2 linked regions of the Pleomorphomonas sp. PLEO genome follow. The protein of the gene in region 2 interacts with the protein of the main gene of each other region in a pairwise test. Links are inferred from orthologs where the notes say so. Each region holds a gene or a part of one and is shown on either strand. Other genes may lie near its edges.

The links.
Region 1: the proteins of recR (region 2) and recO interact in binary tests that used the Escherichia coli proteins (3 or more experiments, as listed by UniProt). The link is inferred for Pleomorphomonas sp. PLEO from one-to-one orthologs.

What each region holds. Positions count from the first base shown.
Region 1 is NZ_CP166625.1:2,815,734-2,818,975, reverse strand. The notes cover bases 221-3,147. They hold recO (DNA repair protein RecO), read right to left. Parts: upstream 2,096-3,147; coding sequence 1,346-2,095; downstream 221-1,345. Other genes in these bases: AB6N07_RS13080 (RlmE family RNA methyltransferase), read right to left, coding at 2,728-3,147; AB6N07_RS13085 (regulatory protein RecX), read right to left, coding at 2,108-2,731; AB6N07_RS13095 (metallophosphoesterase), read right to left, coding at 221-1,169. Also shown: more of AB6N07_RS13095, read right to left, coding at 18-220; more of AB6N07_RS13080, read right to left, coding at 3,148-3,242. UniProt on the Escherichia coli protein: Involved in DNA repair and RecF pathway recombination.
Region 2 is NZ_CP166625.1:451,334-454,563, reverse strand. Bases 272-3,186 are described here. They hold recR (recombination mediator RecR), read left to right. Parts: upstream 272-1,383; coding sequence 1,384-1,989; downstream 1,990-3,186. Other genes in these bases: AB6N07_RS01855 (two-component system response regulator), read right to left, coding at 2,677-3,186; rnk (nucleoside diphosphate kinase regulator), read left to right, coding at 2,258-2,671; AB6N07_RS01870 (YbaB/EbfC family nucleoid-associated protein), read left to right, coding at 985-1,311; AB6N07_RS01875 (DNA polymerase III subunit gamma/tau), read left to right, coding at 272-884. Outside these bases: more of AB6N07_RS01875, read left to right, coding at 1-271; more of AB6N07_RS01855, read right to left, coding at 3,187-3,230. UniProt on the Escherichia coli protein: May play a role in DNA repair. It seems to be involved in an RecBC-independent recombinational process of DNA repair. It may act with RecF and RecO.

The sequences.
Region 1 (3,242 bases), 2.4 Mb from region 2 along the record:
TTCCAGCCAATTACAGTTTACTTGGTAAGCTGTGGCGGGAAATCCACGGTGAAGTCCGAATAGTTCGGCGCGACACCGAAGCTCGCCTCTCCGTTGCGACCGGCATATTTGTCGACCAGCGTCGAGTAAGTGTAATAGTGCAGCTTCTTGGCATCGGTATCGAACTCGATGAAGCGCAGCCAGCCGGCACCGCCATTGGCCGAATCCGGCTTTCCGTCCGGCCCGATGGTGTTGCCCTGATAGTCCTGTACCGACTGGTAGACCGGATAGCCGGCGTCGTTGGTATCGACACGCAGGTTTTCGCCTTGCGAGACGCCGGCAACCGTCGATGTCCAGTCGTGACCGGCCAGCACCATGAAGATCTGCGGCGTCTTGCGGATGAACTTCTCCCAGACGTCATCCGGGGGCAGGTTGGCGGCACCGTCGAAATAGGACTTGTAGTCGTTGGAGCGGGCAGTCTCGCCGGTGAAGTTGGGGTCGAGCCATTCGTGGGTGGTGACGATGGTCGGCAGTCCCTCGTTGGCGGCGATCACCTGCTTGGCCCAATCGAGGGCGGCTGGCGTCGGCTCCATCTCCAGGCCCAGATGCAGATACTTGCGCCCGCCGGCCTCGAACACCTGATAGCTGTCCATGCCGTTGTTGTTGCTGCCGCCGTACCAGGCCTTGCTGGCGAAATGGCGCGATGCCGGGCCGAAATAGGCGTTCCACAGCGTGCCGCCACGAAGTGGTCGGCTGGCACCCGGACCATTCGGGGTCGTGTACCAGGAATAGTTGTCATAGTCGTGGTTACCCGGCACCATGCCAAACGGGATATCGGACGAGCTCAGCACCGACACGGCGAGGTTGGCGTAGTCCCATTCGGTCCGCGTGTCCCAGAGCGTATATTGGCCGATGATACCGGTGCGGAACTGGCCATCACCATGTTGGACGATGTCGCCAACGAAGGTGACAAAGGCGAGATTCTTCTCCTTCTTACTGTCGACCAGATATTGCATCTGCTGGATGAGGGCGTTGACGCCGCGCGGCTGCGGCAACGTCACGTCGTTGTAGTTCTGCGTGTCGGACACCACGGCGATAGTGAACTTATCAGCACTGGCGGGAAAAATGCTGGCTGCGAGCGTCATGCCGAAGACGGCGATGGCTAATTCCGTGCGCAAACGAGCTTTCATGACTTGCTCCTGAAGAAAGGTTCAAGCGACGACTGCGAAAATAGGATGTCGATGCCCCGCCCGGCGGGAACCCTGCTACTAAGAGCAACCAACAAAACAGTCCGGCCGGGCAGACGAGACCGTGATAGCCGGCGATGGCGAACCGGCAGTGACCGTTGCGTGAAGATTGAATGGCTCTACGGCACGAGGCTTTGGTGCGCTCGCTGCTCGGCTTCCAGCTTGCCGATCATCTGGGCTCGCGCCGGCGGCAAGTCGATCGCCCTGGGTCCGGCGACATGCCGATCGAGGAAAAAACCGGTGAGCTTCAGCGCCGCCGCGACGTCGACTGCGTCGGGGCTCTGATCCGCCCCCGGCAGCAGGAAGGCCGGAAGCCTCAAGAGACGGTCGGCATAGGGCGCCCCGGCATCGCCGCACACCGCCCGCGCCGACTTGGGGCTGACGAAGCGGAGATCATCGGTCCGGCCCGTGGCGGCGCAGCATGACAGATCGAGCCCGAAGCCCAGCTCTTCGAGCAACATCATCTCGAAGCGGGCAACCAGAGCCGCCGATTGCAGGACGCCGTCGAGATGGTCGAGCAGCGAGATCGCCGCCCGGTAGAGACCGGAATGCGCCTCCCGCTCGGCCAGCAGCCTCAGATGGCCAGCGACGATCTGCACGCCGAACACACCAGCGGCGCTCTCCATCAGCCGCGCGGCGCGGGCCTCCGATAGCTCAACGGAAAACAAGCCGAGGTGCGTCTCTAGCCGTGCCCGCCAGGTGACCAGCAACGAATTGCCAGCCTGCAGCACCGGCTGCAGACGCCGGGAGCGAGCACCTTTGACGAGACCGAGATGGCGACCATAATCGGGCGTCATCACTTCGATCACCGCACTGGTTTCCCCGTGCGGGCGAAGGCCGATCAGCAGCGCGTCCGACACCCATTCCATCGACGATGTTTCTCAGACCAGGCCGAGCTTTTCCTCGGCCTCCTCATGCGACAGTAGCACGACGGCGCGCGCCAGCTGAGTGGCAAAACCCTGCCGCGCCAGCGTAGCGATCTCACGATTGAGGCCGTCGCGATCCGGCCGCTCCCCCCGCCGCCATGGACCGATCCGCCGACGCCGGCAAAAGCGCAGCGCCGCCACCGTCTCATCCGTGCCCTCTTGGTCGATGGCTGTCCGCGCCAGTTCGCCATCGACACCCTTCGCCCGCAGACCAAGGGCGATCTTGAGCCGCGAAGTGCCTTTCCGACGCGCCGAGGCGACGCGCGACGCCGCGAATCCCGCGTCGTCGAGAAGGCCCAGCTCGCGGAATTCGGATGTCAGTTCGGCAACGAGATCGGCGGCACGGGTCTCGCCCAGCGCCACATAGCCCGCGGTCTCCCAGCGGCGAAGCTTCTGCTCCATCAGCTCGGCGAAATGCGCCTCCGAGGCGGAATAGCGCTGGAGATAGGCAAAGCCCGAGCGGCGCAGCTTCTCGCGCAGTTTCTTCGGGTCGGTGGGCGCCGTCTGGACGGGCTCATCCGGCGCGTCGGGTATCCTGTCCCAGCCGTTGGTGCCGCTGCCGGAACGAGCCCCCCTCACGGCTGGTCGTCCTCGGCTACCTCCGACTCGACCGAAGACCGCCCCTTGAAGCCCTTGGCGACAACGTACATCTCGACGCTCTCCTGGCGCGAGGACGGCGGCTTGAAGTGGAAGACCTGAGCGAAATTCTGCTTGAGCGACGCCAGAAGTTCATTTTCGGTGCCGCCACGGAACACCTTGGCGACGAAGGCGCCGCCGGGCCGAAGCACGTCGACGGCGAAGGCGATCGCCACCTCGCAAAGATAGGTGGTCCTGAGATGGTCAGTCTTGTGATGGCCGGTGGTCGGCGCGGCCATGTCGGACACCACGACATCCGGCGCGTGGCCGCCGAGCGCTGCCATCAGCGCGGCCGGCGCGTCTTCGTCGAGAAAGTCCTTCTGCAGCAGCGCCACACCGGACACGCCGTCCATTTCCAGATAGTCGATGCCGACCACCAGCGGGTTCGCGGATGTCGACCCGGTCTTCTTGGCCGCCACCTGACACCAGCCGCCCGGCGCGGCGCCAAGATCGA
Region 2 (3,230 bases):
CTGCCTTCGTGCATCTGGTGACGCGGCTCAAGCATTTGCCGGACGGGGCGACCGACCTGTCGCTCACCGAGGCGGAGCGGACGCGTGGCCGCGATTTTGCAGAGAAACTTTCCGTACGCATCCTCTCCCGTGCCTGGCAGCTGCTGCTCAAGGGCATTCAGGAAGTGCAGACCGCGCCGCGCCCGCTGCCGGCGGCCGAAATGGTGCTGGTGCGCCTCGCTTATGCCGCCGACCTGCCGACGCCCGACGAGGCGTTGAGGATGTTGAAGGACGGTACATTTCCGGGCCTGACTCCGCCGGCTGCCGGTGGCCCGGGTGGTGGTGACGGCCCGCGCGCCCGTGCCGCAAACGGCTTTACCGGGATCGCCGCTCGCCGTGCCGAGCCGGAGGCCGCCGCCGGTCCGCGCCTCGACAGTTTCGAGGCCGTGGTGGCGCTGGCCGAGAGCAATCGAGACATCGGCCTCAAATTCGCGCTTGAGCGGCATGTCCGGCTCGTCCGCTTCGAAGATGGCCGCATTGAATTCTCGCCCGTCGAGGGGGCCAACCCCGGTCTTGCCGGCGAGATGGGCCGCAAACTGTCCGGATGGACCGGCCGCCGCTGGATCGTTGCCATCTCACGGGAAGAAGGTCGCCCGACGATTGCCGAGACGCGCGAGGTGCGCCGGCGCGAAGCTGTGGATGACGCGCTCGCCGATCCGGTCGTCGCCACCATCTTCCGCCTGTTCCCCGGTGCCGAGATTGTCGACGTCAAGTTCGACGACGAGCCGGAGAAATTGCCGGCGGGACCGACCAGCGATGACGCCACATTCGAGGATACCGGCGATTGGACCGGGGGTTTTATCGATGAGATGCCCGATCCCGGTCTTGGCGACTTCGACGATTGAGATCGCTTGAGGTGGCCGAGCGGCTTCCGGCGCCAAGCGGTGCCGTGTGGAGCGAAGGCCCGTCGGCAACTGCGGTCAAAAATAAAAAAGGAGAACAACCATGTTTGGCGACATCGGCAAGATGATGAAGGAAGCGCAGGCGCTTCAGGGTCGCATGGCCGAGGCCCAGGAAGAGATTGCCAAGATCGAAGCGACCGGCACCTCCGGCGGTGGTCTTGTCTCGGTGACCCTCACCGGCAAGGGCGAGATGAAGGGGCTCCGGATCGATCCCTCGCTCCTCAAGCCGGATGAGGCGGAGATCGTTGAGGATCTGATCGTCGCTGCCTTCGCGGACGCCCGAGTCCACGTTGATGGACTTGTTGCCGAGCGTATGCAGGCGGTAACCGGAAACTTGCCGCTGCCGCCGGGCTTCAAGCTGCCCTTCTGAAGGGGTAGGGTTGCGCAATCGTGTAAGGAAGGTCGTTGATCTTTCAAGGCCACGCTTGGAGCGGAGATCACTTTGGCCCGTCGTGTGACAGGACCGGAAATCGAGCGGCTGATCCAGCTTTTGGCCCGCCTGCCCGGCCTTGGGCCGCGCTCGGCTCGTCGGGCGGCGTTGCAACTCGTCAAACGGCGCGACCAACTGCTCGCCCCGCTCACCGATGCCATGCGAACCGTCCATGACCGTGTGCGTGTTTGTTCTGTATGTGGCAACGTCGACACCGCCGATCCCTGTGCCGTTTGCACCGACCCGACGCGCGACGGTTCGGTGATCGTCGTGGTAGAAGATGTAGCCGACCTCTGGGCATTGGAACGGGCCGCTGCCGTCAATGCTCGCTATCACGTGCTCGGCGGTGTGCTGTCGCCGCTCTCCGGCATCGGACCTGACGATCTCGACATTTCCGGCCTTGTCGAGCGGGCATCCGACCCGGTGGTCAAGGAAGTGATCCTCGCCGTCAACGCTACCGTCGACGGCCAGACCACCGCCCATTACGTCACGGATCGCCTCGAGGGGCTCAGCGTCAAGGTGACTCGCCTGGCCCATGGCGTTCCGGTGGGTGGCGAACTCGATTATCTCGACGAAGGCACGCTCACCGCCGCAATCCGATCGCGAACGCCGTTCTGAGCCGTTAACCGCTTGCCGGCTTGACTTTGGCTGAGCAAATACCGATCTTTCCGGATATGGAACCGCGGACCAACCATCTCCGAATGTTTTGCAGGATCTATCCTCTCACGGGATACTGATCTCACGGTTCCGCCTTGTCGCGCGCAGGCCGTGAGGCCGTGAAGCGGTTTTTTCCGAATCCGTCAGCGTTGCGCGACAACTCTTCCAGCTTTTTCTGAGATCTACTCCGCCCGAGGGCGGGGCCTCCCCTTTTTCAAGGACAATGAATATGACCACTGCTTCGCGCCGCCGGCGCCTGCCGACTATCACGCTCGCCCGTTCCGACCATGAGCGCCTCGCCAATCTCGCCGACGCTCTTGCCGAGCGCGATTCTCTGACCTCTGACCAACTGGCGGCCGAACTCGAGCGCGCACGCGTTGTTGCCGACGATCGTCTTGCCCCGGGAACGGTCCGCATGGGCGCCGTCGTGCGCTTCAGCTTGGATGACGCCGAGCCACGGACCGTTCGCCTCGTCTACCCGGGGGAAGCCGACATCGAAAAGGGCTGCATTTCCGTGCTAACGCCGGTTGGCGCTGCGCTGATCGGTCTCACGGCCGGCCAAAGCATAGATTGGACCGGCAGCGACAATCGACAACGCCACCTCCATGTTCTGGAGGTGACGGCCGTTTCTGTCGATGCCTGACGAGATTAGCCGAGTCGAAGGGAAAGGCGCAGCGGCACGTCGAGGATATGTCCGTCCTTGGCCGAAAAGGCGACAGTGCCGCCGCAGGCCCTTGCCAGACCTTCGATCACCAGGCGCCGCTCGGCCGCGGCTGCCCGCGCCTCTGCGTCGCCAGCGACTGTCTCTCCACCCAAGGGGTGAACCCTTGCGATGAGCCGACCGGCCGCCGCTCTGAGCGACACGGTGGCAACGCCGCCGCTGGCCGCCGCATCGCCGGCTTCTGCGAGGAATCCCTCGACGAGATCGGCATAAAGCGTCGGGCTGGTCTCAATGGGCAGCGGCAACGATGGGGCAAGAAAATGTATGGCCCCCCCCGCTTCCGCCCTGAGATCCTGCTTCTTTAGAGCGTCGATGAAGAAGGGAATGGCGTCGAAGCGCTGGACGCCAGCGCCAAATCGACTGGCGGCCTCAAGATCGGCGATCGAGCGGGCAAGCGCTATGCGCCTGGCCGCCTGATCGGCGGGCTGCTCGCCTCCGCGCTCTGGACGGAGCGCAAGGCCAACGGCATAGAGGTCGGACA